DNA from 4 places in the Metallumcola ferriviriculae genome. Region 1 is predicted to be linked to each of the others. Evidence: riboswitches for the same ligand, from Rfam matches in the RefSeq annotation. Region 1 holds a riboswitch; each other region holds the start of a gene.
The links. A riboswitch is a leader RNA that binds a small molecule or an ion and turns the genes downstream of it on or off. The one in region 1 is predicted to bind cyclic di-GMP.
Positions count from the first base shown of each region.

Region 2: another riboswitch for cyclic di-GMP. It lies ahead of MFMK1_RS07405 (LytR/AlgR family response regulator transcription factor); the one in region 1 lies ahead of MFMK1_RS06060 (S-layer homology domain-containing protein).
Region 3: another riboswitch for cyclic di-GMP. It lies ahead of MFMK1_RS07765 (transglutaminase-like domain-containing protein); the one in region 1 lies ahead of MFMK1_RS06060 (S-layer homology domain-containing protein).
Region 4: another riboswitch for cyclic di-GMP. It lies ahead of MFMK1_RS04980 (HD-GYP domain-containing protein); the one in region 1 lies ahead of MFMK1_RS06060 (S-layer homology domain-containing protein).

Region 1 covers NZ_CP121694.1:1,199,311-1,207,096, reverse strand. Annotated here, with positions in the region: gene MFMK1_RS06060 (S-layer homology domain-containing protein) at 1-3,343, opposite strand, end outside; cyclic di-GMP riboswitch class I at 3,478-3,567, opposite strand; gene MFMK1_RS06055 (sodium:solute symporter family protein) at 3,890-5,296, opposite strand; gene htpG (molecular chaperone HtpG) at 5,615-7,492, opposite strand.
Region 2 covers NZ_CP121694.1:1,485,131-1,492,916, reverse strand. Annotated here, with positions in the region: gene MFMK1_RS07455 (hypothetical protein) at 1-7, shown strand, start outside; gene MFMK1_RS07450 (helix-turn-helix transcriptional regulator) at 31-225, shown strand; gene MFMK1_RS07445 (DUF6773 family protein) at 288-707, shown strand; gene MFMK1_RS07440 (hypothetical protein) at 730-891, shown strand; gene MFMK1_RS07435 (YIEGIA family protein) at 1,138-2,049, shown strand; gene MFMK1_RS07430 (capping complex subunit for YIEGIA) at 2,053-2,256, shown strand; gene MFMK1_RS18470 (2Fe-2S iron-sulfur cluster-binding protein) at 2,374-3,144, opposite strand; gene MFMK1_RS07415 (hypothetical protein) at 3,141-3,278, opposite strand; gene MFMK1_RS07410 (hypothetical protein) at 3,634-3,903, opposite strand; cyclic di-GMP riboswitch class I at 4,248-4,332, shown strand; gene MFMK1_RS07405 (LytR/AlgR family response regulator transcription factor) at 4,408-4,803, shown strand; gene MFMK1_RS07400 (hypothetical protein) at 4,909-5,082, shown strand; gene MFMK1_RS07395 (cytochrome c3 family protein) at 5,234-5,704, opposite strand; gene MFMK1_RS07390 (NapC/NirT family cytochrome c) at 5,935-6,411, shown strand; gene hcp (hydroxylamine reductase) at 6,578-7,786, opposite strand, start outside.
Region 3 covers NZ_CP121694.1:1,551,968-1,559,753, reverse strand. Annotated here, with positions in the region: gene MFMK1_RS07785 (acyl-CoA dehydrogenase family protein) at 1-1,151, opposite strand, end outside; gene MFMK1_RS07780 (acetyl-CoA C-acyltransferase) at 1,184-2,359, opposite strand; gene MFMK1_RS07775 (3-hydroxyacyl-CoA dehydrogenase/enoyl-CoA hydratase family protein) at 2,374-4,779, opposite strand; gene fadR (fatty acid metabolism transcriptional regulator FadR) at 4,791-5,405, opposite strand; cyclic di-GMP riboswitch class I at 5,649-5,736, shown strand; gene MFMK1_RS07765 (transglutaminase-like domain-containing protein) at 5,828-6,829, shown strand; gene MFMK1_RS07760 (sortase) at 6,826-7,473, opposite strand; gene MFMK1_RS07755 (DUF7507 domain-containing protein) at 7,566-7,786, opposite strand, start outside.
Region 4 covers NZ_CP121694.1:991,168-998,953, reverse strand. Annotated here, with positions in the region: gene MFMK1_RS05015 (ABC transporter ATP-binding protein) at 1-514, opposite strand, end outside; gene MFMK1_RS05010 (cytochrome c biogenesis CcdA family protein) at 758-1,435, opposite strand; gene MFMK1_RS05005 (hypothetical protein) at 1,760-2,251, shown strand; gene MFMK1_RS05000 (sensor histidine kinase) at 2,244-3,125, shown strand; gene MFMK1_RS04995 (accessory gene regulator ArgB-like protein) at 3,085-3,708, shown strand; gene MFMK1_RS04990 (cyclic lactone autoinducer peptide) at 3,708-3,839, shown strand; gene MFMK1_RS04985 (LytR/AlgR family response regulator transcription factor) at 3,852-4,577, shown strand; cyclic di-GMP riboswitch class I at 4,767-4,850, shown strand; gene MFMK1_RS04980 (HD-GYP domain-containing protein) at 4,831-5,544, shown strand; gene MFMK1_RS04975 (ATP-binding protein) at 5,753-7,057, shown strand; gene MFMK1_RS04970 (ABC transporter ATP-binding protein) at 7,137-7,786, opposite strand, start outside.

The DNA.
Region 1 (7,786 bases):
CACCTTCCACGTAGCTAAAGGGTGTATCTGAAAGGTTTGTATTGATGGTTACGCCGGAAGCACTGCCGATTACTTCATTAAAGATAAGGCTCACGTAAACCTCATCCCCATAACTGTACGTGCCGCCCGCCATCGGTGCAATTGCGATAAGCTGCGGCTCTGTGGTGTCAATGGCACGGATGGAGGGTGCAAAATGTTTCTTATACCAATCATCATCACCGTCGCCTTCAGCATCATACTGCACATAGACAGTTTTTCTTTTACCGATGTTAACAGCTTTGTTTCCATCGGTCAGTGTCCCGCGGTACTCGGTCAGACATGAGCTTGGATAAACCGCCATCGCTTCGCCATCGGTAGTCATAGGAAATGTATAGGTTTCGGTTGTCGAATCCCAGCTCCCTGCATTATGTTCAAGTTTACCGAAATATAACTCAGAATCCTCAAACACTTGTATCCACTGGTAGCCGTCGTCATCTTCAGAAAGTGTCAGGTCAAACTTCAGTGCGTAATGGTCTGCTACGGCATCTAAATAAGCGGTACCTGTATTATTTACTTTAGTAAAACTAACGGTATCTTTTGCACCTGCATTTGATGTGTATCCGTCGTCTCGGATAAAATAATCTCCGCCGTTTATTTCACCAACTGCGTTATATTGATTAAAGGATTCTGCAGCAACCTGCTTAGAGCTGTCCAAAGCAATAGTTTTTTTCGCCCGGTTTGTCTGAACAGTCGCCCCGCCTGCTACTTTATATAGTTCCAAATAGAAACTACGTGCTGCATTTTGATAGGTAGTGGCAGGGTTACCCCCATACTCCCTAGAAACGCCACTGACAGTTACCTCAACCGACTTCGAATATTCGCCTTCCGCAAAGGTCAAAGTACCATTTTTATGCGCAAAATGTACGCCGCCGATAGCCGTACCGTTAGCAGTGCGGAAATAAACAACTTGGCTGCCTTCAGTTTGATTGGAAGGGCGGCTGACGGTAAATACCGCGGTGCCGCCGCCGGCAGGTATAACCCCTGCATCAGCACTCACGCTGAAACTGCCGTACTGCGGCGCGCCGATGCCAAAGCTCTTCTGGTCGCTGTAGTAATAGATACCATCCGCTTTAACAAAAACACGAACATAATAATTCACGCCTGGGACAAGACTTGCTGCCACAGCACTAATGCTGCCCCCCTTATTCAATGCTCCGGCCACGGATGTTTTGCCGCTGTTCACTTCGTAGGTGGGTTTTTGAGAAATCCCCCAGACAAAGCCGCTTTCGGTAATATTAAGTCCGCCGGTATAATCGAGCACCCCAGACAGGGAGGCAGTCAGTGCCGCCTCATTTACAGTTACGTCATGCTGGGTAAGCTGCAGCGGCTTGGGTACAACCGAGAGGGTAATGCTACTGGTCGTTTCGTTACCCGCCGTATCCTGCGCGGTAATGGTGACAGTTTTATCTGCCAGAGTTGATGAAAAACCGCTAATGGATGATATAGTGTAAGGATCCTTTGGAAGCGAAACGTCATCACTGACGGTAATGGCGCTATTAATAGCAGCAGTTACAGTAGCGTCCTCCACATCCTCCATAACGGAAACATCACTAGCGTTAATAGTAGGTGCGACCTTGTCGATATTTGATACCGTAACCTTGTAATTAGTTATTCGCGGCTCACCATTCAATATATATTTCGCTGCAAAGGCATAAGTCCCGTTTTCGCCAACAGTCTGATGCGCCGTAGTAATGCTGCCGTTGGTGCTGCCGGTAATATTGGCGCTTCCATACCATACCTGTACATCCTTGATAACCGTGGGGTCAACATTTTCCACTGCAAGCTGGATAGCGACACTCCCGTTAGTCAAAGTGGACGGCGAAAGTGTATGGTCAATCCTTACTCCAAATACCGGCACCTTACCGCTTTCAAATTCAAAGGTAATTCTATCGCTGGCTTTGATGGTTTCAGTTGCCTTGTCCTTAATTAACCCGGTGACAGTGTAAGTACCAGTAGGTGAATTTAGCGGCATGGCCAGGGAAGCGGATTCCTCACTGACGGCACTGCCGAAATAGGTGTCAAGGTTATCTCCGGCCTCATTATTCAGCGTATACTCTGTGTAGTAATCTGTCGATCCACTTTGTTCAATGTTAACTGTTGAAGCAATTTCCACGTTGCTGCCGTTTTGCACCGCATCGTCCAACTGGATAGAATAGTTGGAGATATTTGTATCCACCGCACCACCGTCCAGTATTAGCTGGGCCCAGTCAACAATGACAATCCAGCCGGGGGAAATGTTAATAGAAACGTAGTTTTCGCCTAATCTCAGCTTGGACAATGGAATTTGCAGCACAGTAGTATTCCAAATACCATTGTTACCGGACAAATTCCCAATGGATGCTCCTGCTGAACCCGACCCGGCAGGGGCGTCATTGATAAACACATAATCCTTCTCACCGGACTCCTCGTCTACATCATAAGCCTTAATAGCAATATAGGCACTTTCCGTAGGCAGATTATTCAGGGTAAAGGAAAACTCTATCGGATAGTTTGTCGTCCAGCCAAACATAATTGAATCCATATCGCCATCGGACACACCGGTATGAGCATTATTATCGTTATCATTTCCTACCACAATGGTATCCGGATAAGTGGTAACCGGCACTGAATTAATAGTAAAGAAGCTTTGGGTCATAAACGCAGTGGATTTAAAGGTCTGCTCTTTGGTATCTAGCATAGGCTGCACTTCATAGCTTGCCATTGCATCATCTAAGGTCATCGGTTTGGGGTTTTCCTCCAAACCTGCTTTCATGGCTTCCAAGTCAATAGTATCTTTTATGTTATATATCTCATCAATGACCGTTTCCACATTATCTTCAGTGTTATATGTATCGCTAGTAACCGATTCTACATTGTTTTCAATGTTATAGATATCGCCAGCGACCGATTTTACTTCCTGGTTGGCTACCGTTAGTAAAATGCTTGGCACGGTATCAGTGTCAACGGAATAGGCCGTTAGCTCAGGCAAAAACAGATATTCTCCCGCAGCACCATCATATTTTGGTTTTGACGTCCAGCCTACACTTTCAATGGTCATGGTCTCAGACACAGGTTCAGTCACCGTTCCATCATAGACATAACCCTTGACGTTTAGTGTATCGGGCAGGGCCAAGGCCTCTACCGGGGTGTCATACGCGACGGTTTGCTTCAGTACCGTATCATCAAGCGGCAGCAATTCGGTAATAACCGTCGTCCCTTTCGATAAATCGCCATCGCCACTATTGATAGCAAAAGCGGTGTACGGCAATAGCAACGCAACACATAGCGCCACAGCTAAGATTCTTGTCCCTGTCCATTTTTTCATGTTGATACCCCCAAATATGATTAGTTATGCTGTCATAATGTAGTGATGCATTTCCGATAGCAAAAATCGCTTCGATTGTTTAGCCTAGGTAAAAAATTAATGGTGTAAAAAAAGCATAAAAAAAACAGTACCTCCTTGGCAGCCGGCTACCATAACCCCATGATAGAAGTCTTAGGCCCTCGGTTTTGCGCCCCTGCCTTTCAGCAGGTTTGCCTTATCGTTTTACAAAGTAAGTACACCTTGGAAACTACGACAAAAATTAACAAACAAGTATTTTATTCAACACATTATTAGGTATACCTGCTATTATTTGCTAAAAATTTGTCGTATTAGGTCGTTTTTTATGAATATGATCAGACTGAGCCATGCCGGGTGACTAAAAAAGGCCATTAATATTTAACAAAATATTAATGGCCTAAAAGCATCCGCCTAATTCATAGCTAGAAAGGAACCGTCCCCCTTGTTGGGACATTCGGGTAATATTTTATTGTTAATCCGGATTTAGCTTTTTAGCCAGCCATGGGACTCTCTGTTCAAGTAAGTAACTTATGCTTCAACTTCACTTTGATCGTAGACTGTTTCTTTATGATCTGAATATGTGGCACCGGGGATTAATAAGGAAATAACTGTGACAGCTAAAGCAATGATAGCTAATGAAAAGTTAGGGTGAACTTTAAAGATATAATTCGGCGAAAATAGTAAAACTGGTCCCAACACTAATAAAAACAGCATAATACCTAAACCTACTCTCGGCTTTAATTTAATAGGAAGGAACCAAGATACCAATAATGGACCAATGTAAATTACAGATGACCATACACCAGTAAACATTACCAACATGATAATACCACCCTTCCACATCAAGGCCAAAACCAAAGCAAGAATACCGACAAAAATTGTCGAATAAACCGTCATTCTATAAACTTCCTTTGAAGAGGCATTAGGCTTAATCCTCAAATAGATGTCTTTTACCATTAACGTTGCGGAGGAATGGATCCAAGAATCGGCGCACGACATAGCAGCAGCAATGATAGATGCCACAAAAATACCCGCAACAAAAGGAGAAAAGGTATTCATAATCACCGCTGGCACTGCAGCTTTTGCATCTAAGCCAGGTAACTGAACCCTAGCCAACACTCCAACATAGGCTGATAGTAAACCTACCGGCAACACTAAGAGTCCTGCTAAAATCCCCGCTTTTACTGCATTCTTAGGCGTTGTCACAGATGCACAACGTTGTAACCATGGCTGGCTGACAAAACCAAGAGAAATAAGTCCTCCCAGCCAGGACGTCAGTGGCACAATTCCGACGTTAGTCCAAGATGAGAACTCTGATGGTAGTTTACTTAATAGTTGCGACATTCCGCCAAACTCTTTTATAGTCAACGTAGACAGCAATACTAAGGCTATATAAATTACAATCACTTGAAGTGCATCCGTAATTGAGGCCGACCACATGCCTCCCAATATTGTATAAAAGAGAATAACACAAGCACTAACTATAATTGTAATAGTTAAATCCCAGCCCGTGATACTTGTTAATACTACCCCGGCGGCGAGAAATTGAGCTGCTGTCGGCCCAACCCAACGCAAGATTGTCGCTACAGCCAACACGTAACGTGAGGTTTCACCATAATCCGCAGACAGAAGTTCAGGTATCGTGTAACAGTTTGATGCTCGAAAACGAGCAGCCGCGACAAACATCGAAACTAATAACGAGACACCTAAAATTGTCGGATATAACATGGAGGAAATCCCTATTTTGTAGGCCATTTCTCCTACACCCAAGGTCGCTCCCGTCCCAATTAAAGTAGCAGCTATGCTTAAGGCTGCAATTCCCCAAGGCAGCTCCCTGTTGGCAACCACGTGGTCCTCAAATGTCTTTGTTTTTAAAATACCCACTATTCCCAAAAGAACCACTAGCAATAAGTAAATGCAAATAGCAACATTCATTCTATACCCCCATTCATGCTTTCGCCTAATACTTAGCTCCCTGATTAATTACTGGTATTTTATTAATACCACTTAAGGCGCTATTCAGCTAACCCGAGCGTTACTTAGCTACGCAAATCATTCCTTTTTCTTCTACACAATTCTACAATTTTCACAATATTCCTTCAATTTATCCTGGATTAATTTCCCTTCCCTAGGAGTTGTCTCGTGACGAGTAACAAGGCTAGAAGATAATTCTTATATGGCGGTATGACCCACCGATGTCTCAGAAGAAGGAAAAGCCGCTTTCAAGCACTAAGGCTTGAAAGCGGCTTTTGCCTAGACCATTATTTTACAGATATTGTTTGTAAATTCCACCGGATCATCTATCGGCAACCCTTCAATAAGTAATGCTTGATTATACAGCAGACCTGTATACAGCTTAAACTTATCCTCATCTTTTTCGTAAGCTTCCTCTAGTATTTGAAACACTTCGTGATTTAGATTAATTTCCAAAACCTTGTCTGCTTGCACATTTTGATTATTGGGCATAGATTTTAATACTTTCTCCATTTCTATGCTTAGTTCACCATCGTTTGAGAGACATACCGGATGATTCTTTAATCTTTTTGAGGCCCTAACAGCCTTTATTTTGTTTGACAGGATATCTTTCATCTGATCAAATAATTTTTCGTTGCCCTTATCCGCGTCAGAGGGATCTATGTCTTGCTCGGTGTCAAGACCCAAGTCACCGCTAGAAACCGATCTAAATTCCTTGTCTTTATAGGAACTTAAAATACTGATAGCAAATTCGTCAATATCATCAGCAAAGTATAAGATTTCATAGCCTTTATCTGAAACAAGTTCTGTTTGTGGCAGTTTCTCAATTCTTTCAATTGATTCTCCCGAGGCATAGTAAATGTATTTTTGTTCTTCAGACATTCTGGATACATATTCGTCTAAAGTGACAAGTTTTTGTTCTTTTGACGAATGAAACATCAGTAAGTCCTGCAAAATATCCTTGTTGCTCCCAAATTCACTGTAGACTCCATATTTTAGCTGTCTGCCAAAGGATTTGTAGAACTCTTCATACTTCTCTCTATCATTTTGTAAAATCTTTTCTAATTCATTCTTGATTTTAGTCTTGATATTTTTAGCGATAAGTTTCAACTGTCTGTCGTGCTGCAGCATCTCCCTGGAAATGTTAAGAGACAAATCTTCTGAATCCACCATTCCTTTGACGAAGCTAAAATAGTCAGGCAGCAGATCTGCACACTTATTCATAATCAAAACACCGTTTGCATATAACTCCAAGCCTTTTTCATATTCTTTTGTGTAGAAATCGTATGGCATTGTTTCCGGAATATATAAAATTGCTTTGTAACTGACCGTACCTTCGGCACTTATGTGAATATGTGTTATCGGCTTGTCAAAGCCATAGCGTTTTTCTGCATAGAAGTTGTCATAATCTTCCTGACTAAGCTCGTTTTTGTTCTTTTTCCAAAGAGGTACCATACTATTGATGACCTGCTCTTCGCTGTATTCCTCGTATTCCTTGTCACTGCCTTCCTTCAATCTTGTCCCACTAACTTCCATTCTTATCGGGTACCTGATAAAATCGGAATATTTCTTAATAGTGGATTTTAACTGATATTCCTCTAAATACTCGTCAAAATTCTCATCTGCCGTAGTCTCTTTAATCTTAAGAATAACATCGGTGCCCACTGTGCTCTTTTCACACTGCTCAATGTTGTAACCGTCCGCACCCTTTGATTCCCATTTATAAGCCTCATTACTGCCCAATGCTCTGCTTATCACAGTTACCACTTCTGCAACCATAAAAACCGAATAAAATCCCACTCCAAACTGTCCGATAATGTCATGGCCATCTTTTCCTGCGTTTTCTGCTTTAAATGCCAATGAGCCACTGTTTGCAATTACTCCCAGATTTTCCTCCAGTTCTTGTTTTGTCATGCCAATACCAGTATCGGATACCTTCAATATTCTGTTATCCTTATCGGCAGCTACTTCGATGTAATAGTCTTCTTTATTAAAGCTTAAAGAATCATCTGTTAAAGCCTTGTAATAAATTTTATCGATGGCGTCACTGGCATTGGAAATTAGTTCCCTTAAAAAGATTTCCTTGTTGGTATAAATAGAGTTGACCATCAAATCCAACAATCTTTTAGATTCAGCTCTAAACTGTTTTTTAGTCAAATGAATCTCCTCCTCTTAATTTTCAGCAGTTCCTTTAATTCTATCATTCTCTTCTTCTGAGTGCTAACACTATTTTTATATACCAAAAGATAAGGTTAATGTCAATAGTTTCGTGTGAAAAATGGAATATAGATGGGCCCTGCTATCTACTTTGAGCCCGATATTTCCATATTTAGCTATGCTGCCTCGGGTTATTTTTATTGCCAGAGTTTATTGAGCATGCTATAATCATTATTGTTCAGAAAAGTTAATATTGGTTTGTAAAGGGGAGTAGCTCACCAAGACTGGTGGTAG
Region 2 (7,786 bases), 290 kb from region 1:
TGATTAAATCATATACTGGATGTGAGCAATATGAAGAACATTAAAATGAAAATGGCTCGAGTGGAAAAAGACCTGTCCCAAGAAGAGTTGGCAAAAATAGTTGGAGTATCAAGACAAACAATAGGTCTGATTGAGTCGGGGAAATACAATCCTACCCTCAATTTATGTATCTCGATTTGTAAAGCACTGTCTAAAACACTCAACGATCTGTTTTGGGAAGATTAGTTTATCCAGGCATGACTACTGACAGATATTAGTTTGAATTCGTAATTTAGGGGGCATAAATTTTGAAAAGGCAATTTGACGAGCGTATTGTGGAAACCAAAAGGAAAATTAGTTCCAGGGCATTTTATATTATGCTATGGGGTTTCCTGGTTGTTACCCTTTACCGGCAGTTTTATCTTAACCAGGAATTCAGTGACTATGGTGACTATTTTATTATCTGGATCGCTGCTTCGTTTTATGTTGCTTTTGGCGAGGTTCTGCAGGGAGTTAATCCCTTTGGTAGCAGCCGCTACAAGTTTTGGGCGGTGCCATTGATGATGGCAGGCTCAATCTTAGCAGTACAGATTTTCCAGGGAACAGTGGTATCGTTTGTAGAAGGGGTTCTTACATTTGTTATAGCTTTAATTTGCAGCAGCGTGACATTGTATGTCTTGTTCCTTCTTTACCGGCGGTGGGAAAAAAGAAATGTCGATAGTGATTAGTATATTTAGGGGGGGTATAAAAATGAAAACAGCTCTTACGGGCAGCGCGATAATTTGGGCGGCAGTTATTTTTGGTGCGGCTGTTGCGGCACCCGAATCTTTCGGTAAACTGATACCAATATTAGGCGGCGGTGCTGCCGCGCATGTAATAATTTTGGGTAGTCTCGCTCGTAAAAAGGTCTAGTGCCGGACAATATTACGTATCTATAACGCGGTGTTTGGCAAGCCAATAGCTTACGGGTTTCAACAAATGTTGAAGCCCTTTTTGTTGTTTATTATTAAATGGTTGGTAACAGGGCTACTCCTTAATGCTCCCCTCTACTTTAGAACGACAACAAAAAGATTTCTATCCCATTTAGAATTAGAAAACCCAATACTGTGGATAATATTTGGTGAGGCCACACTAGAATTAATCCAGGAGGCGCGCTTAGTGAATCAAGGTTTAATCACCTCTCACCAAATATTAATGATCATTACCGGTACTGTAATCGGTACATTTGCCCGGACAATCACTCTAAAAGAGGATTATCGGCAGTACCCCAGCTACCCCAACGGATATCTAATTCACCTTGTAATAGGATTTATTGCAGCTGCTTTAGGTGCAGTTGCTATTCCTGCTTTGGTAACAAAGAACTTCGTCGCTGTGACTTTTCTCGCTTTGGCAATCCAGCAGTTTCGGGAAGTAAGAAAAATGGAAGCGACAAGCCTGGCAAACTTGGAGCAGACTGAGTTCACAAAGCGGGGAGCAGCATACATTGACGGTATTTCTAAAACATTTGAGGCCCGAAACTACGTCGCCCTGCTGGTATCCTTCAGCACCAGTCTGACAATGCAATTTTTTAACAAGTTATGGTTGGTATTAGACATGGGTATTGGCATCGCAGTGGGACTGACAGTGCTCTACCTGCTTCACCGGCTTTCCAAGGGTAAAACGGTAGGTGATATAGCTGACGTTAAAGAAGCAAAGATAACCATGAAGAACGATGAGTTATATGTTGATGATATCTACGTTACCAATCTTGTCGGTCTCGAGCGGGGGCAGCAATTGGTTTCCGAAGAAGGGCTGGCAGTAATCATCTACCCTCGGGAAGAGCGTTTCCGCATCATGCTGGACAATTTCGGCCAAAGGCAGGCCATACTTTTTGATGCCGCCCGATCCCTGGGGGTAAAAAGATATAGTTTTACCCGTAAAGATTATCAAAAGGGCCGCCTGGTCATCATGATAGTGCCTATTGAGGGCGAAATTGAACGCATGATTCGAACGGTTAAGAACACTCCATTATTGGAAGCCATTCGGAAAACACCACATGTAATGGATACCAATCTGGCAGGGAGGGAATAATCCGTGAGCGAAAATATAGGAAAACCTAAGGCAGAAATTTTGGCTATAATCACTTTAAATAAAGAACGGGTGTTAGGCGGTAAGCAGCTGACCCTGTTAGCCCAAAATGAAGAGGAACAAAAAAATATGACTCTGGAAATTGCCAAAGGAATTAAGGCAGATGTGATAAAGATGAAAACCGGAGATTACTTGATAGTACAGGTATAAAACCACAGTGAAAACTATCAGGCCAACGGGCAAACCGCTGGCCTTTTTTGTAAGTTGTAAATTTAGGTTATGGATAGTTTCCTATTAAGTGCGAATGGCATGAAATTCTTTTATTTTTTAGCTCGATTGCCCGGCCAATACAGCTTTCACTGCATTTTTTATTTCTTCATAACCGGTACACCTACAGAGATTTGATTGCAGCCAGGCCTGGATAGTTAGGTCGTCCGCATCGGGATGAATTGTTGCTAACGAGTGACATACCATTAAAAATCCTGAGGTACAATAGCCGCATTGAAACGCCCAATTGTCTACAAAAGCTTGTTGGACAAGGGCCCCTTGTAACCCTTCCACAGTAGTTATCTCATGATCCACCGCCTCTACTGCCAGCATCAGACAGGACTTGATGGGCCAACCATCAACCAGCACCGTACATGCACCGCAATCCCCGTTTTCACAGCCTGGCTTTGGTCCGGTAAGGCCTAATTGGTTACGAAGAGCGTGAAGCAGTGGCAGTATCGCTTCATGATAAATAATGGTGCCGGCGATATTTCCCCCCAAGGTAATTTTACCCTGGACCGAATGATCAGCAATCCTTCCTCCTGCAGCACCCAGCATGGGGAATAAGCCGGACTCGCCAATGTCCGTCAAGGTTACGCCTGCGCCGATTACTAATTGATCTCCCTCAAATTCCATCTTTCTGCATTCGGGAATTCCCTTGATGTCAATCACAGCCTTAGTAAAGAAATTATTTACCCTGGCCATGGTAATTATCTCCGTACCGCCGCCGTAATAGACCGGCTTTTTCCCCTCCGATTCCAAAACACGATATATTTCCAGGGCCTCTTCAAGGAATTCCGGCTTATAGTATTCAAAATCATGAGCTATCACTGCATGCTACCCCCTTTTTGTTTCCATATGGCTTCCGGAGTAAGCGGCAAAAAGTTTAGCTCAACCTGGGCTGCAGATGATAGTGCATTGGCCAATGCCCCTCCCATAAGTAAAATCACGCTGATTAACTTCACGGAGTTCCGCCAAGTTGGATCGAAGTACTGAAAAACTACTTTTCCTTCATTCTGGTAGAAGCTGATGGCGCTGCCGACTATATATGAAGAAGCACTACAGGATATTGACACTTATGCCGATTGGAAGCAAAATTTTTTCTCAATTAAATCCAACGACTGAGTTAGCTATCGAAAGTTTAGATATACGCTCCGTTAAGGACATAGCAACTTTAAAGGGCTTTTAGACAAGTTACAAGTGACCCTGCAGCTCGCCGCCGCAGGGTCACTTAATATTAGTATCATTTAATTCTTCTGTCATTTAGGAAATTGTCACTCCTTTGTCACCGGTTAGATACCCGGTATTGATACCCCTTTTTCAGCCAAAAAGTTTACCTTTAAGTACCTCCCAGCTGCCTAATGCTGAAGCAGCTACAAGCAAGCTGTTTAGAAAATAAAGAAGTAAATCCCGTAGATTGAACTGGCCCGTGGCCATAGATGTAGAAATAATAATCAAGTATGCTACTGCCAAGGCCATCCAGCGTGTTGGCACACTTCTTATCGGTCCCATTCCTTTTAAAAATTCCACAACCAAAACAGTCGCTGTAACCGCACCGGCCAAAGTACCTAAAATACCATAGGTAAACATTTAAATTCACCCCCCTCCAAAGTTTTTTAAGTAAGTTCACCTTACCCATACCTTGATGAGAGTTAAACTAGGGGTCTAAATAAAGCTTATCATAACCATGGAATGCCCGCTTCTAACCTTGTACCAAACCTCCATTTGCTTGTCTAAAACTTCACATATATACACCGAATCTAAAAGTATTAAAAGAGCAAGTTCTAAGTCGGGCGGCGATGAAGGTGGTACTATTAGGATAAACCGCAGAAAATAGGGCTTTATCACTCTAAATGTAGGAAATAAAACCTATCTTCTTGCAGGAAAAATATACCTAATAATGGAATTTACCTAAGTAAGAGAATACAAATCTATCTCGATAATGGCAAACTCGCTAAAAAGCGGGGGCGCAAAGCTATAGGGCCTAAACCCTTAGGGGCATGGCAGCCAGTTGCCGAAGGATGTGCAGACTAATGAGGCTATCCTTTCGGGTAGTTTTTTTCATTGAAGGTAATTTTGACGGAGGTGAACAGGTTGAGCACAGTTGCAATTAAAAAATCTGATAAACCTATAAATTCCATCAGAAAAAAGATTATAAATAAACTTGCATTAAAAATCGAACGTAACCTCATCTTTCTTGAAACAAATGATATTGTCTTTATTAGCCGCAAAAATAGGAAGACTATAATCTATGCTACCGATGGCAATGCAATATACATTAATGAAACTCTGGAAAACCTCGAACAACGCTTGAGCCAGGAAACATTCTTCCGATCACACAAAAGTTATATCATTAACCTCGATAAAGTCGTGGAAATTCAGCCTTGGTCCCGAGGAAGTTATCTTGTAATTTTCAGTAAAACAAGGAATGTGGCGTACATGACTGCCGATAAATATAAAAAATTACAGGAAACTTTAAACCTGGAATAAACCCTTTCGGAGAATTAATCCTTTTTTGGTAGAAACATTTTGAAACCTAACTACCCCAAATGCAAATACTATAGAAAAGTCATTTAAATGGAGGTGCTTAACCGCATGAAAACTCGTAATACCACAAGCTGGGTAGTTACAGGTTTAGGAGCTGCCGTAACCACTGTCGGCGTGACAGCCTTTTCCGGGCCAATTGCTGCCGGGATAGCTGGATTTGGTGCAGCTCATGTTGTCCTTGGCGTTTTAGACATGTACAGACCTACTATTAAAAACAGATAATAAAATAGGTGATCCCCTGTAGTTGCCTTTAGCTGCCGGGGATCACCTATTTTTTATCAAAATCAATTACATTTCTAAGTTATTTCCCAATAATCCTAACCTCATGACGCGGTCAATAAAAAAAATACGGGGAGTTTCCCGCAATTTTTCTCTACCCATGGCACTTCTGGCAAATATCTCTAGACGGCAATTTGTCATTTTTATCTGGGTCATGCCCAATACCCTTATGGCAGCTGACACAGGTGAATTCCATTGCGAAGTGCTTTTCGTTGTGAGGGCCGCCCTTACCTTTAATATCGTGGCAGGCTAGGCACCTTTGAGAAAATTCCCAGGTATCCGCTTCGGCTTTCGGCTCGATCTGGGGGTTAGTAAAATGTACGTATACTTCCCGTAATCCCTTTGCCTTAGTCCTTATTAAGCCGTCTATTCCGGGTTCAGCGTGGCATTTGAGGCATGAAATATCCTGATGAAAGCCGGTCTGCCATGCTTCATAGACCATGCCCATCTCATGGCAGTTGTAGCAAAAGCGCGGCTGCGAAGAAAATTCCACACCAAGAATTGTCACTGCGATAAGTAAAAATCCCGAAACCAGGATTATCAATTTTAAATTTCTTTTAGCCACTTTACTGCCTCCCATTTTTGTGCTTTATCTAGTCTTAATTTTCCCTGATTGGCATAAAGCAGACTGCAAAGTATTTGACATAGATGCAAAGTAATTCAATATAAAAGAAAATCTTGTTTTTTTGGAATTATTCTCTAGACAAGTTTGTTGGCCACGGTCAAAACGCTGAATTATATGTCGAATACTGTCTATACTAATGGCAAACGCCGCGTTGAAGGAGCTTTTGGTGCATGATCAAATTCTTATTAAAAGCATTGGGGTATCTCGGCATTATTTTTCTTTTTGGCATAGCTGCATTTTTTGCAACTTATGGGGCTACATCCTCCACCGATTTTTGTAAAAGCTGCCACGAAGTTAAACCGTTTGTAGAGTCTTGGGAGCAGTCCCCGCATCAGGAAGTTCACTGTTTCGGCTGTCACGAGTACCAGCGGCCAGGAGGCTTCATCGAGTCAAAAGCACGAGGGTTAAGCTATCTTGTCGCCTATTATACCCAAAAAGACCCTATACCTGTGAAAGGTATTTTTTATGAAAGCAAGTGCATCTCGTGCCATTTAGGCAGCAATAAGGATTTTCCTGAAGCACCGCTCCTGCCCAAAGAGCCTGTGGATCATGGAGACCTTATCACCCGGCAACGACCGTGTACTGAATGTCATCAGAACACCGGCCATGAACATTACTTTGGTCTCGAAGAAAGATTGGCTAAGTAAAAATCCTTGGCTTAAGCAGGTCCAAATTTAATGAAGGCTTGGCGCATACTGCCTTCACGCACAGCCGGGTTCAGCGGGTGTGGCAGTATTCCTGACCGGCATAGACGAAAAAAGAGAGCGGCTTTGCTTTTTAGCCGCTCTCTTTCCGATTGCATTATTATTTTGTTTAGCCCAACATTTTTTCCAAATCAGCTTTTGCATCGCCACTGGTGAGCTGTAGATTGAAGTTGTCCTGCAGCACTTTTACTACTCCTTCAGTGAGGAATTCCGGTGCTTTAGGCCCTACGTAAACGTTCTTAACTCCAAGGCTAAATAATCCTAAGAGAATAGCCACGGCCTTTTGCTCAAACCAGGAAAGTACGATGGACAGCGGCAGATCGTTGACACCGCAGTCAAAAGCATCAGCAAGAGCCAGGGCAATTTTCACCGCAGAGCCGGAGTTATTACACTGCCCTAAATCAATTAGACGGGGAATGCCATCAATGTCACCAAAGTCAAGGTCGTTAAAACGGAACTTACCGCAGGAAGTGGTCAGAATTACACAGTCCTTGGGTATCGCTTGTGCAAGTTCTCGGTAATAATCATGACCCTTTAGCGGTGTATCGCAGCCGGCAACGACAAAGAATCTTCTAATCTTACCAGCTTTCACAGCTTCAACAATCTTGCCTGCCAATGGCAGCACATTCTCATGATGGAAGCCAGTCATAAGACTTTTCTCGGATTCTACGTTGACAGCAGGCAGCGATAGTGCCTGCTCGATTACTGGCGTGAAGTCATCATTCTCGATCTTTTGTACCCCTTCCAAGCCGGCAATACCATACGTAAAGAAGCGGCCACCGTAATTGCTGCTTTCCCGTACCGGTAAAACACAGTTAGTAGTACCTAGAATGGCGCCAGGAAACTCTTCAAACAGTTTCCGCTGTTTCACCCAGGAACCGCCGACGTTACCTTTCAGATGAGAGTATTTTTTTAGCTCCGGATAACCATGGGCCGGCAACATTTCAGAGTGAGTATAAATGTTAATACCTTTACCTTCTGTCTGCTTTAATAGTTCCTTCAATGCATATAGGTCGTGACCAGTGACCAAAATACTTTTACCTTCAACTCGATCTTGAGCTACTTTCACCGGCTCAGGTATTCCCAGTAGGTCAGTATGCGCCCGGTCCAAAAGGTCCATCGACTTGACAGTGGCCGAACCTACCTTTAACGCCATACCAATAGTGTCATCTACATTAAAGTTTGTGTTGGTCAAGGTACTGAACAAAGCTTCCTGAGTTATGGCATCCACCTCTGGGTCGGTATAACCTAACTCACGGGCGTGGAAGGCATACGCAGCTACACCTTTTAAACCAATCATGATAGTATCCTGTAAACT
Region 3 (7,786 bases), 350 kb from region 1:
TGAGTATAACCATAGCCGCCGTATATCTGAAGTGTTTCATCACTACAGAAATCTAACACCTCAGAACCGTGAATCTTATTAATAGAACACTCAATGGCGTACTCGGAAATGCCTTCCGCGGCCTTCAGCCCGGCATCGTCAGCGTTCATATCAATACCGTGAAGTATGTCATCAATAAGACCGCCGCTGCGATAAGCCATACTTTCAGATGCATAAATCTTTGCGGCCATCATCCCGATTTTTTCCTTAATCAAGCCAAACGATGATATAGGTACGTTAAACTGCTTACGCTCATTAGCATACTTTACAGCGTATTCTAAGGCAATCTTGGAAGAGCCGATGCAGCCCAGGGCCAGTTTGTAGCGGCCAATGTTTAAAATATTAAAAGCAACTACATGGCCTTTACCGATTCCGTAAAGTACATTCTCCACCGGCACCTTGACGTCCTCAAAGATTACACTACGAGTGGATGAACCCTTGATGCCCAGCTTTTTTTCTTCAACACCCAAGGAAAGGCCTTCGCTGTCAGCATCGACAATAAATGAAGTAAACTTCTCACCGTCAATCTTAGCATAAGTAACAAAGACATCGGCAAAACCAGCATTAGTAATAAACTGTTTAGCACCGTTTAAGATATAATACTTGCCGTCTTCAGAGAGAACAGCCTTACTCTTAGCAGACAAAGCATCACTACCGGCGCCCGGCTCCGTAAGGGCGTATGCAGCAAACTTCTCGCCGCTGGCCAATGCCGGAAGGTATTTCTCTTTTTGGGCACGATTGCCGAAAAAGACGATTGGCAAGCTGCCGATACCTGTGTGGGCACCGTGACCCAAACTGAAGGAGCCACCACGAACAAGGTTTTCAGTAATAAGCATGGAACTGATTTTATCAAGCTCCATCCCACCGAAATCCTCGGGCACATCAGCACCTAAAAGACCCAATTCCGCAGCCTTGCGTAATAATTCCGGCATCAAGCCTTCTTTTTGTGCTTCTAAATCATCCAGATTCGGTTCCACCTCGCCCGCCACAAAACTGGCGGCGGTTTCGGCAATCATCTTATGTTCTTCGGTGAAATCCTCCGGGGTAAATACATCTTGGGGTTTCGCCCCATCAATTATAAAACTACCGCCCTTGACAAACTCTCCAGACATTTAATTCCCCTCCCTCTTAACTCCTTTTTGGTTTATATTCTTTCGAAGACACCGGCTGCACCCATACCGCCGCCGATACACATGGTAACAACGCCATACCTTGCATCTCTGCGCTGCATTTCATTGAGCAGGGTTACCGACAGCTTGCTGCCGGTGCACCCTAACGGGTGACCCAAGGCAATAGCACCGCCGTTGACATTGACCTTGTCAATATCAATACCAAGCTCGCGCACTACATAGAGTGACTGTGATGCAAACGCTTCGTTCAGTTCAAATAAATCAACATCTTCGATGTTAATGCCGGCCAATTTAACCGCCTTAGGAATGGCAACTACTGGACCAATGCCCATCTCATCAGGATGCACTCCGCCCACAGCAAAAGAACGAAATACGCCTAAAGGCTTTAAGCCCAGTTTATCAGCTTTTTCCCTGGACATGACCACCAGTGCAGCTGCGGCATCACTGGTCTGAGAAGAGTTACCTGCTGTGACACTGCCTTTTACATGAAATGCCGGGCGCAGCTTAGCCAATATTTCCATGCTGGTATTCGGCCGGACCCCTTCATCGGTGTCAAAGGTAATTGTCTTTTCTACCACCTTATTTCCTACCATCTCTTTTATCGGCAATTGCAAAGGCAGTATTTCGTCCTTAAAGCGCCCCTCTTTAATGGCCGCTGCCGCCCTTTGGTGGCTTCTCACTGCAAATTCGTCCTGCTGTTCTCGACTGATGTCGTATCGCTGAGCCACATTTTCTGCGGTAAGACCCATGCCTAAATATGCCGAAGGATAGTGCTCCATTAAATACGGATTAGGAGCAATTTTATTACCACCCATGGGCACCTGACTCATACTCTCCACACCACCGGCTATCACAACATCTGCCCAGCCTACCATGATTTTTTCCGCGGCAATGGCAATGGACTGAAGCCCGGAAGAGCAAAATCTATTTATGGTAAAACCGGGTACAGTTTCCGGCAAACCTGCCCGCAGGGCCAGTATTCTACCCATGTTCATTCCCTGTTCACCTTCGGGGAAAGAACAACCAACAACTATGTCATCAATTTCTTCAGGTTTTAATCCCTGTGCACGGCTAATGGCTTCATTAATCACCTGTGCACCCATATCCTCAGGGCGATAGTTCTTTAAAGTACCCCGAGGGGCCCTGCCAACTGCAGTTCGAACACCTGAGACTATTACAGCTTCTTGCATAGCTTCTCCCCTCCTTAATTCCTCAACGGTTTCCCGGTTTTCAACATGTGCATCATCCGCTCTTGAGATTTTGGCTCACCGCAAAGACTTAAGAATGCTTCCCGCTCGAGATCCAGCAGATATTGTTCAGTAACCAATGTATTAGCCGGTACGGACCCGCCAGTTAAGACGTAAGATATCTTGTTGGCAATTTTTTCATCATGTGCGCTGATGAAACCGCCTTCTCTCATCGTATAGGCACCAAGCTTAAGAGCAGCATAACCCGTCTCGCCCACCACGCGCAGCTTCTTTGGACGCAGCGGTTCAAATCCTTCCTGAGCCATAGCGAGGACGGTCTGCTTGGCATCGTAAAGCAGGTAATCTTGATTTACGGTAATCTTATCAGTGTCCCGAAGCAGGTTCATATCTTGAGCTTCCTTAGCACTGGTGGCAACCTTACTCATGGCAATCATTTCAAATGCTTTATTTACATATGGCTGCAGGTCCGCTTTGGGGTCAGTTACTCCTTCGGTGTAGCGTATAAGCACCTCTTTGTTGCCACCGCCGCCGGGGATAAGACCAACGCCGCTCTCAACTTGGCCAATATAAGTTTCTGCAGCCGCTCTCACCCGGTGACTTCCAAGCATTACTTCACAGCCGCCGCCTAAGGTCATAGCGAAAGGTGCCGCTACCACAGGTTTTTGGCTATATTTCAATGTCATACAGGCGTCCTGAAATCCTTTAACAATGAAGTTAATATCGTCCCAATTGTCATCCTGAGCTTCCATTAATAAAAGCATCAAGTTTGCACCGACACAGAAATTTTTGCCTTGATTACCGACTACCAACCCTTCATAGTTCTTCTCCACTTCTTCCACAGCGTAGTTAATCATCTGCACTATATCGGCACCAATGGCGTTATTAGGAGAATGGAACTCAAGACATGCAACGCCGTCGCCCATATCGATAAGGCTGGCACCGGAATTAGCCTTGATAACTTTATCTGCCTTTTTCATTTCTTTCAATTGGATGATTTCAGGCTTTTCGATAGTTGGCTTATAGCCGCCGCTCTCTAAATCGAAATAATATAACCTGCCTTCATCCTTCTTATAAAAGGACTTATACCCTTTTGCCAAGAGTTTTTCAACAAGTGGCGGCAAATCCTCTCCATCCTGCTTCATTCGCTCTACGGACTTTTCAACACCAATGGCATCCCATGTTTCGAATGGTCCCATCTTCCAATTAAAGCCCCACTTCATCGCTTTATCAATACTGACTATATCATCGGCGATCTCGGGTATCTTAGCCGCAGTGTAAAGCAGCGCTTTCTTAGCGGTCTCCCAAGCAAACTTCGCTGCTTCATCTTTACCGTATATCAGCATCTTCAACTTATCTACACTGCTTCCCGGTGCGGCTTTAGCAGCTTCCAATGAAGCGAACCCGGCCTTTTCCTTGGGCTTATAGTCCATAGAGTTGTAATCAATTTCTAAAATTTGCTTACCCTTAGGCGTTCTTTCCTTACGGTAAAACCCTTGACCGCTCTTATCGCCCAACCACTTTTTATCCACCATATCAAGCATAAATTTCGGTACGTCAAAAGCTGCCTTTTCTTCCGCGCTGTCCGTGTTTTCCACCACATTATTAGCCACATGGACAAAGGTATCCAGACCCACCATGTCTAAAGTTCGGAAAGACGCACTCTTGGGTCTACCCATAGCCGGGCCGGTGATTGCGTCAACCTGGGATATGCTCAGCCCTCTTTCTTGCATTTCCTTGGCGGTAGCAATCAAGCCATAAGTACCGATGCGGTTGGCAATAAAGTTTGGGGTGTCCTTAGCCAAGACAACACCTTTGCCGAGTACCCGCTCGCCAAAATGCATCATGAAGTCTACTACTTCCTGCTTAGTTTCCTTGGCAGGAATAATCTCTAAAAGCTTCATGTACCGCGGTGGGTTGAAGAAATGAGTTCCGAGGAAATGTTCTTTAAATTCCTGCGGCATATCCTCAATCATTGCATTGATAGAAATACCGGAAGTATTGGAACTTACGATAGTACCGGGTTTGCGGTACTCATCAACCCTGGCAAATAGTTTTTTCTTGATAGCCAAATTTTCCACTACAACCTCAATGATCCAATCAACTTCACCCAAAACCTTTAAGTCATCTTCAAAGTTACCCACATTTATTAATTCAACATCCGTCTTACTGTAGAGCGGTGCAGGCTTAGCCTTTAGTAGTGCCTGTTTACCACCGGCTGCCAGGCGATTACGTACGGCAGGACTTTCCATAGTAAGACCCTGAGACTTTTCTTTCTCTGTCAGTTCCCTGGGCACGATATCCAGCAAATATGTTGGAATACCCACATTCGCCAGGTGCGCCGCTATGGTACTACCCATTATGCCTGCTCCTAATACCGCTGCACTCTTAATCTGCATATTCATCTCAACCTCCTTTACAAGTTTCCCCTCTCACTTGCTTTGCTGTCCAATAAGCCATAAATCAATAGCTGGTAAACAATTTCTGTCATTTCTTTCAGAAAATCGGTGCAATTACAGTTAACCCAGTCTGTCACTACCTCGTCGATGGTGCCAAAAATCATTTTTCGGGCCACCACAGTAGGTATGTCCTGTTTCACAAACCCCTGTTTCTTCCCTCTATCCACCACCTCCTCGATTATGCGAAAATACTTGCGTAAATATGGAGATATCCCTTCATTAATGTCTGCATTTTGCTGTCGCAGCTCAAATTGGGTCACTATTGCTTGATCGGGATTGAACTCCATCACTTCAAAATGATAATGAATCAAGATTTTTAACGTATCATAAAACGTTGTGGTATGCTCTAAACGGCGCCTCAAATGGTAAACAAAATCAGTCATGCGCTCTTGAAAAAGTGAAACTAAGATGTCTTCCTTATTATGAAAATAAAGGTAGACCGTACCATCGCCGATACCTGCTTGCTCAGCAATTTGACTGACTCGAGATCGGTGAAAACCTTTTTGGGCAAAGACCTTTACGGCGGCCTGCAAAATCGCATCATACTTTTGCCCGCCTCTTTTTTCCTCCAAAGTAAACACCCCCATTATTACTGAATGAAGATTCATTCTGTGTCCATTATAATTAACCCTTTCAATTATTGTCAAGATAATAATGAAATTTCTGACATATTACTTTTGGACCGCCTGTACAAGTTATTCTGTTAAAGAATAATCTATGCCCCTTGAATTTTTTCCTTCTAAATTTAAGTTGATAAATTTTTTATTTAATTGTAGACAAATAAGTAGTTTATTGGTAAAATATGGACAAAGCTTGTCCGATAAAGGCAAACTTGTCGAAAGACAGGGACGCAAAGCTACGGGTCTAAAACTCATTTTGAGTTACGGCAGCCGGGCCGCCAACGACTAATATTGTTGATTTGGGTCTGTTATGGCGCCTTGCTGTGGCAGGCTTTCTTATTGGTATAAGGTCTCTATGGGGGAGAGGAAATCAAATGAATAATGCTAGATTTTTTAAAAGTGTGCTTACGCTTTCACTCGCTTTTATCATCTTAGTATTTCCTACGAGGACGGCTTTTTCTAATACCGATAATTCTGCAGATACTACTGAAACCTATGCACTGACGGTTACTGTTTGGGTGGAAAATTCCGGCGCTGAGCCTGCGCGGGATATCTCTTTAAACATCCCAACTATGGCCCAAATCAACTCACCGTACCAGAAAGTACTGTCAAGAATTTATTCAATCGAACCTATTTCTGAGACTATAACCACAAGAGGCAACAAAAAAGCCAGGCTTCAAGTTAAACGCCTGGCTGCGGGAGAGAAATTTCCTATCAAACAAACATATATTATTAAATTAATACCCTTCTCTTTATCAAAGAAAAAAGAAGAAATCAATCAAAGTACCGGTAAGCAGCTGCAAAATTATTTACAGCAGGAAGAAAAGATTGAAAGCGATTCTGATAAAATACGCCAAGTGGCAAATGCACTGAATGGCGATAGTAAACCGAAAACCACCAGTGAAACTTTAACATTTGCCAAAGCCGCCTATGATTATACGAGAGACTCTTTGCAATATAACCTTAACGCATCCTCAGCAGACAAAGGCGCACTTGCCGGCCTTAGAGAAGGCGAAGGCACTTGTGTAGAATATGCCTCCCTGTTCGTAGCATTAAATCGGGCTGCAGGTATTCCTGCCCGGATCGTTAACGGTTTTGCCCACTACTCGAAAGTTTTAGCTGATACTAGCTCTTCGTCCCGATTAGAAAAACAAAGACATCAATGGGCCGAATTCTACCTACCGGGACAAGGCTGGATACCTGTCGACCCGACCCTAGGCACTGCTACCAACAGCCGTTTTGGCTCTTTATCCGCAGGTTACTATATTATTCAGAATTACGGTGATCTGCCTATAAGCGGCAGCTATAAAGGCGGTAAATTAAATATTTCCTTTGACTATAGTATTGAAATAGATAACGTCCCTAGTACTCTCTAGTCGCCATCACCCTCTGCCTCCTGCCGAGCCCTGACGATTAAACGTCTTTTTACGGATCCCGGCGGATCGCAAGTGGTTAACGTTAAGGTATTATAGCCCATTGGCTCAATTACCGACCAGTCGTCTTTGGTAGTAGTAAATACTTTCTCGACCTGGTAGATAATATCGCGGCCTTCCCGAGAAATAGTAATCTCATCTCCGGAACCAAGTCGATCTAGGTGGTTAAACCAAGCGCCATATGTAGTACGGTGAGCTGCTATTGCTACATTTCCCGGTGCACCGGGCAGGCTGCCCTGAGGGTAAAGACCGGGCCCTTTACGCAAATCCTGCTTGCCCACCCCATCAACCACCACGGCATCTAGCTTAATTTTAGGGATGGTTAATTTAAATGGAGCATTTATTGGTTCTTCTTTTACCGGTTTACTCACTTGAAGTTCTTCCCTGCTATTTTCGCTAAACCCTTCCACCGTTGTTAATTCTTCGGGATAAACAACGGTGGGATCCTCCTCATCAACTTGCCCAGCATCAGCCATCAGCTTACTATTAAGGATTCCCTGCTGATAGTATGTATAAGTTTCTGCGGCAACAGGACTGAATACCAAAACAATGCCCACTACTATTAAAAACCGATATAACCATTTCATAAGATTCCCTCCACAAAAAAATGGGACGCCACGCCCGCCCCCCCAAGTACTGCTAAAGCGGCGAGCAAGATGGCGCCCAATTTCTTTTTAACCTAAGCTAACTGCTTTTTTCTCCGCAAGAGTAAACCTGCTCCAATCAAACTAATTCCAATTAAGACCGGCCATAAATAGCTGCCGCCGGTATTCGGCAGGTCTTTTGGCGGTTGAGCTGATGGTTGAGGCTGCTCAGGCCCAGTTGTGGGTGGTTCCGGGAAGACTTCGATTATCTGATCTTCCTCGGTGTCACTGGTCTCCTCGAGTGCTATCTTTTCAT
Region 4 (7,786 bases), 210 kb from region 1:
GCAGCATCATTCTGGTTTGTTCATCCAATGCGCCGAATGGCTCATCCATTAGCAGCACCTGCGGGTCCATTACCAATGCTCGGGCAATAGCGACTCTTTGACGCATACCGCCGGACAATTCGTGAGGGTAGGAATACAGAAATTTACTCAGGTGGACAGTTTTTAGCATCGCTTTAGCCTTTATTTTTGCTTCTTTCTTCTCGATGCCGAGACGTTTTAGTCCGAACAGTACGTTGTCAAGGACATTCAGCCAAGGAAAAAGTGCAGCATCCTGGAAAACAACCACCCGATCTGTCCCGGGGCCCGCAACAGCCTGACCGTTAATATTAACCTGGCCTTCAGTAGGTTTCTCCAACCCGGCAATTATATTGAGCAGCGTTGATTTTCCGCAGCCGGACGGACCCAATAATGAGATGAATTCCCCCTCCCTCACTTCAAGACCAATTTTAGTTAGAACCTGCAGAGCTTGTTTCTTATCGCTAAAAATCTTGCTAACGTTTCGAATTTTAAGCATGGTAATCCTCAATCCCCTCTATTCCGATAGGAATTATATATTTTATATTGTAGTCTTCCTTTCACCAAAAAGTCAAGGCCTATTTCCACTTAAATTATCATTTTAGTATTGGATGTAATGCGGGCGCGCAAAGACCATATTGAAACAGAAACACATAAGCCCACACCCCCAAAGGAGGTGTGGGCAGCCAAGTTCCAATTTTTGCTTGTTAACAGACAAATTAACATAAAATCTTTATTGATATTAACCCGATAATCCTTTAATCAGGAAATAGATACTTAAGCCAAGCATCCCGAGCCCAATCATAGGATTAATAATCCTTACCACTCTCTTTCGGCGAAGCTTGGTGAAAATTATACCTGCCCCGCCACCTGCAAGCAGCAGCGGTATCCCGTGCCCCAAACCAAAGGAAAAAAGGTAGCCAGCACCCTCTAAAGGCCCAGCAGTGGGTATAATATATGTTGCTACTGCCAGAACTACTGGAGTGATGCAAGGTGAGGGCGTAAACGCAACAGCCGTTCCCAAGCCAACCGAACCAAATTTGCTGCCGTTCATGGCAAAGGGCGGTTTGATGTTCAATGGCATTTGATAAAACACCCAAACCCGCGGTTTTAGTAAATAAGTAACCCACTTCCACGCTCCTATTAAATAGAAACCTAATAAAAAGTATACTAGCGCCAAAACATAATGGCCTATACCCTGTATAACGTTGACAAAGCCGCTTAATGCACCTGCCCCGAGGCCAATTAATGCCAGCATCCCCGAAAAACCCAATAAAAATAGAAAAGAGTGCAGGTAATAACTTTTACTCCCACTTCCACCTACGTATCCGGCAACCAATGGAGCGACCATCAACATACATGGATTTAAGGAAGTAATTAGCCCGCCAAAGAATAACCATACCGGACCGTTAGTAACCATATCAACCAATTTAATCCCTCCAAATACTACTTTTTGTAGTATTTTATGGAACTTTTTTTGCAAAAAGACCTAGAAGCAGCCAATTCCTGCCAGGAATTTAATTCCTCAAGTTGGTAAGGGTCTAGATAGTTTGTTCTTCATTTATGTCACGTTGTCAGGTGTTGGGGAAAAAGCACCATAACATCACTGGGTAGTTTCATGAAAATGGTTAAATATGTCGGTTATGTGGTTAAATACACTTTTTTGAAAGAAAGTGTTGAAAAAAGGAGAATTAGTACAAAGTCCCTAAGTAATATATCAAATTAAATTTTAGGGGGAGTTCCTTTGGTTCATCCTATACCTTGGTATATTGCTTTAGTCGAAAGTGTGCCGGAAACGTTTCTACTGCTGTCACTAAGCTTAAGACTGTTTAATATTAAGATAACCGTTAAACAGTTGCTGCTAATTTCCTTCTTAACTGCTTTTGTCGGCTATTTGGCAAGGTTATTACCTGTTTTCTTCGGGTTACATACAATAGTTATGTTGGTGTTCGGAACCTTATTATTATACGCTTTTTCTCAGGTACCGCTTCTAAAAGGATTTATCTGTGTTATGACTGGCGCTCTGTTGACTGGTGTTACACAATTTCTAACCCTGCCGATTTTATTTAATACCTTATCAATTGACCTAGATATTACGAAAACCAATCCTTGGTGGAATTTTGGGCTGTTTATCCCCTCTGCTGTTCTTATGATTTTACTATATATAATTGTAGTTAAATTCGATTTCGTTCTCTATGACCTTAGCGAGAATATTAGGAATGAGAACCTTGAGTAAATACAGCAATTATTGGGCAATTATAATTATTTTGTTACAGACTTTTTTTATACTTATGGTAAATCATTATGTTTACATAGAAAAAAGTTTTTATGCTTTAGAACGGCTATTGCCTTATATAGATATTATTATTGCCGTTTTAACTGTGCTGATTATTTTATCAATTAAAAAACATGAGGAAAATACAAAGAAAATTACCGAAGTCAGCTTGTTGAAAGAACACCTTAGTAACATTGAAACCTTACTGACATTACTACAATCACAGAAACACGAACATACAAGACATATCCAAACTCTTCAGGCCATGATCTATCTGGGGGAAATAGAAGCGGCAGAGTCTTATCTAGAGGAGTTGGTGGAGGAATATTGGTATTTACAGGATACAATTCAAGTAGGGCACCCCGCTTTAACCGCTCTGTTAAATACTAAACAACAGGTCGGGGAAAGTAAAGGGATTGAATTTGCTTTTAACGTAAAATGTGATTTGTCCCGTCTTCATGTAAATTCTTGGGAATTATGCAGCATTTTAGGTAATCTGATAGATAACGCATTGGAGGCTGTGTTACCACTTAAAGGCAAAAAACGCGTCTCCGTAGAGATAAAAAAGGAAAATGGTTATATCAACTTTTATGTTTCCAACAGTGGAGTGACTATATCGGAAAAAAATTCGACCAAAATATTTAATGCCGGTTATACTACAAAACTTTCGGAAGCCAGAGGCTATGGCTTACATTTGGTGAAAAAATTGGTTTCAAAATACAATGGAAATATAAAAGTCATTCTAAAAGAAAAAACTACTTTTATTGTCTCCATACCAGTGAAGGGTGATAAAGGTGATAAAAAAGCTGTCCTTAGTTCTGGCGCAAGCCATTAGTCACAATATTGAAACTGATCAACAAATCGAGGTTTATGCATACGGCCTGGAAATTATTTTAGGCTCTTTCACTAAGTTAATCAGCCTGCTTATCCTTTCATACTTTTTGGGCATCAGCTGGCCAATGTTATTTGTTTTGTTATCATTTATCCCAATGCGCCTTTTTGGCGGCGGCGTACATTTGAGTACTTACCTACGATGCCTGGTTTTAGGTGTGCTGATGCTGCTGATATTAGCTCGGTTGTCACTGGTAAACGTAACTGATAATTTTCTACTCTTCTTTCTTCTCTTTGTGACGCTGGTGACTGCCCAAACAGTTTACCGCTGGGTCCCTGCAGGAACTGAAAAAAAAACCATCGTTAATCCTAAATTAAGAGCACAACAAAAGATCAAGACAATAAGAATTTTGCTGGGAATAGTAACCGCTTCCTTGATATTGTTAATGTTTGATAGAAGGCAGGAGGCCTTTGCCCTTTTAGTGGGTCTGGGTGCTAGTTCGTTGCTAATGACACCCTTCGGGTATAAACCAATTAGATTTATTGATAATTTATTAGATATACCAAATAAAGGAGGTGAAAACTAATGTTGAAAAAAATTAAAGTATGGAGCCTATCCAGTCTGGCCTCAGTAGCGCTGTTTACTGCGCTGATGGGTGTAAGTACACAAAGTTGGTGGTCACTATACGAACCCGATGTTCCTGAAGCTTTAAAGTAAAGGATTGATATTGTGTTGTTTACGGTTTTGCTTCTAGAAGATGAACACTATACAAAGAGATACCTGAAACAGATTATCCAGCAAAGTCCACTAGTATCAGAAGTTATAGCTACCTCAAGTGGGAAGGAAGCCATTGAGCTGACATACAAATATAAACCAAATGTAGCAATGTTGGATATAGAATTGAACGCAGAAGAAAACTTAAACGGAATAGATACGGCAAAAATGTTGTACAATATCTATCCAGATATGGAATTTGTTTTTATCACCGGTTATTCTAAGTATGCTATTGATTCTTTTGCGGTACATCCCTTTGAGTACATTTTAAAACCAATAAAAAAAGAAAAGATTAACGATGTGTTGTCTTCGCTTGCCCAACGCCTAAAAAGAAGAAAAGAAAAAAGTGGTAAACTAATCTTAAAAAATAAACACGGAACCTTTTTTGTTGATCCGCAAGATATTATCTTTATTGAAAAGTTAGGAAAAGAGGCATTAGTACATTCCGACTTCGATATTTGTAAAGTTCAACAGACGCTTAACGAAATGGAAACTGCCATGGATAAGGATGTTTTCTTGCGAGTACATCAATCATTCATTGTAAACAAAAAAAAGATACTAAAAGTTATTGACTTAGGCAATAGGTCTTACGAAATTGAGTTCTTGAATTATGACAAGAAGGCCTTAATGAGCAGGTATCAATTTGAAAAGCTGAAAAATGAGTTCACCCCTTCATTCTAATTGAAGGGGTGAACTTATTACTTTCATAGACTTTAGCTGGGCCGAAAGAATATCCTAAAATTAACATCCCTGTAAACAACTTGCTTTAACACCCCAGACAATTGGTTAATTAAGCACGATAGATGGTTATATGCAACCACTAGGTTGAACAGTGTTGTCGAATTTGGCAAAATATTGTTATGCATGATATTACGATAAAGGCAAACTTGTTCGAAAGACAAGGGCGCAAAGCTATGGGCCTACGGTGAAAACTATGGCTGCCGAGCTGCCGAAAGGAGCAAGTATCTTGATTCCTGTTTTACGACAACAAGCGTTTCCTGTGCCCGATTTATTCTATGTCTTAAACAAACTAAAAATTAATGAAGTAAAGGAAGCTGAATTTGACGAAACTGCTGTTAAAAGTATAGTAACGTTGATAGAAAAGATTAATAAGTACCACTTCCTAACCTTTCAACACAGTTTAAATGTTTCGCTGCTTTCCTACTTATTAGCTGCTAAATTAAAGCTTTCTCATAATGAACTAGTAAAAATTACCCTAGGAGCTTTGTTGCATGATATTGGTAAGATATATACACCAACTGCTATACTTGATAAGCCAAGCAAGCTAACACATACAGAATGGGAACTGGTAAAACTACATCCAAAGAACGGAATGCTTGCCTTAACCAAATATCCATGGGCGTCTAATATATTGCCTATTGTTGGTCAACATCACGAAAAAATGGACGGTACTGGGTACTACGGAATGAACCGGGACCAGATTTCGTTAGGTGCAAAAATTATTAGTATAGCTGACGCCTTTGATGCAATGATATCCGCAAGACCATACCAAAAAAAACGATCTTTAAAAGACTGTTTTAATGAACTTAAAAATAATAGTAATATTCAATTTGATAGTTATTTGGTTAATAAATTTATAGAGATTATCTGCATGGAAAAACCATTTAAAAAATATTCCCACCATTAAAAAATGAATACGATCCCCTGTCTAGATTTATACCAAAACACGTTGGGGCGATATCCACAGCAGAAAAATATTCCCCATTAATGCAACTTCATACTGGAAGCAATTCATCCTGGGAAAATGCCTGAAACCCCTCCCCAAGAAGCGTGCCCCCCCATAACCGTGGCAACATCTCTGGGGCCGGAAGTTAAAAATATGTTTATGGAGGATCATGCTAAAGATGGTAACCTATAAGTTTCATTATCCTCAGACTAATGAAGAACTTAAAGAATGGGAAGCTGTACTCCAAAAAACAAATATAAAACGCTTTACGGCAGAGTCATGGATACGCTGTAAAAAACTTGGTATAGACCCTGGCAACGTTAATTGTAAAATCCTGCGTGAAGAAGAACTGCGGGCGAAAAGAGATGCAAACAAAGATTTAATTGAAGCAGCAAAGCCGTATTTACAGCAACTTTCTTTAAGCTTATATGGCACTCACCATATGGTGGTACTTTCCGATAATAAAGGGTGGATTATTGACGCATATGGCACTCCCCAAAAACTGGGTGGGGAAGATACAGCTCTTTGTCTAGGAGCTAATTGGGCCGAAGAAACGATAGGAAATAACGGTCTCGGTACCGCCTTAGTTACTGGGGAACCTGTAATAGTATGCGGCGAAGACCACTATTGTTTAATATATCATTCTTATAGATGTTTGGGCGTTCCCCTCAGAAATAAAGAAGGTAGTATTATAGGTGCAATAGGTGTCACTGTTCCTGCGGAATTCCCTGACCCAATAAAACTTATATCAGCCTTAACCTCTGCCGGATCAATTGAACAGACTCTTATTGACCGCCATGCTGAGAAAGCTATAACTAAAAGTAACCTCTCAGCTTCAACGGATAAATTACTGGCAACAGCCGTACATGACTTGAAAAATCCTATGACTGTTATTAAAGGTATCAGTCAGTTGGGCGTAACAAATGCGGTCACCGAAAAAGAACGGGGATATTTCAGAGAAATTGTTGCACAAATAGACTACCTGGCGGATATGATGGAAGACGTACTGGGCTTATATAGCGAAGAAAGATTTGAAGAGGAAAACCCCAGTAACGTAGTGCAACAAGTACTTGGAGAAATAGCTTTTTTGTGCAAATACAAGGGCATAATTCTTACTAGTTCAATAGAGGGTGAAGCTCTTGCTACGCTGCAGGTTAAAGCCTTTAAAAGAGCAATCTACAATCTGCTTTTAAATGCTGTGCAAGTGTTAGATTCCGGAGGAAAATTATTTGTTTCTACCAGCTTTCTGAATAATGAATTTTCGATTAAAATTGAAGACAATGGGCCAGGAATTTCAGAGAATATTCAAGGAACCCTTTTCGAGCCCTTTGTTTATGAGCGGCAGGGCGGCAACGGCTTGGGTCTCTACATGGTTCAAGTGACAATAAAGAAACATGGCGGAAAGATTTGGTTTGAAACAGACCATGATAAGGGTACAATTTTCTTTATAAAACTTCCTGCCACTTCAAAATAATAAGAAGCACGTGAATGGAGCTTGATGCCCTTGGTATGGCCCACATTTAGTTTAGCAAAAACGCTGCAGCCACGCCCGGTTACCCAGACATAATTATCTTATTAACCGCCCCAATCCGCAAAATTTTACCGTGTTCTAATTCAATTCGCCGCTGGGCAAGCTGCCCCATTTTAGGATCATGAGTCACCATTACAATAGTATGTCCTTCCTGGTGAAGCTTTTTAAATAAGTCTATCACAATCTGCTCATTGACCTTATCAAGGTTCCCGGTAGGTTCATCTGCCAAGATAATGTCCGGGTAATTAATCAGTGCTCGAGCGATGCAGACCCGCTGTTGCTCACCACCAGACAGCTGTTTTGGTAGGTGCTGCGCCCTTTCCACCAACCCGACCCTTTGCAAGGCCTTCAGTGCCTCCTTTTCATCAGGTATGCTGTGATAATATTGTGCAAGCATAATGTTTTCCACAGCAGTAAGGTGCGGCACCAGATGAAACTGCTGAAAAACCAATCCTATCTTTTCCCGCCGCAGTTTAGTTAACTGCCGAGGCGTTAATTTACCCGTTTCAATCCCATTGATACGGACGCCGCCCTGGGTCGGAACGTCCATACAACCGATCACATTCATCATGGTAGTCTTTCCAGAACCGGAAGGGCCCATCACCGCTACCCATTCTCCCTCATCAACATTGACACTGACATCATCCAAGGCATGAACAGAAGCATATATCT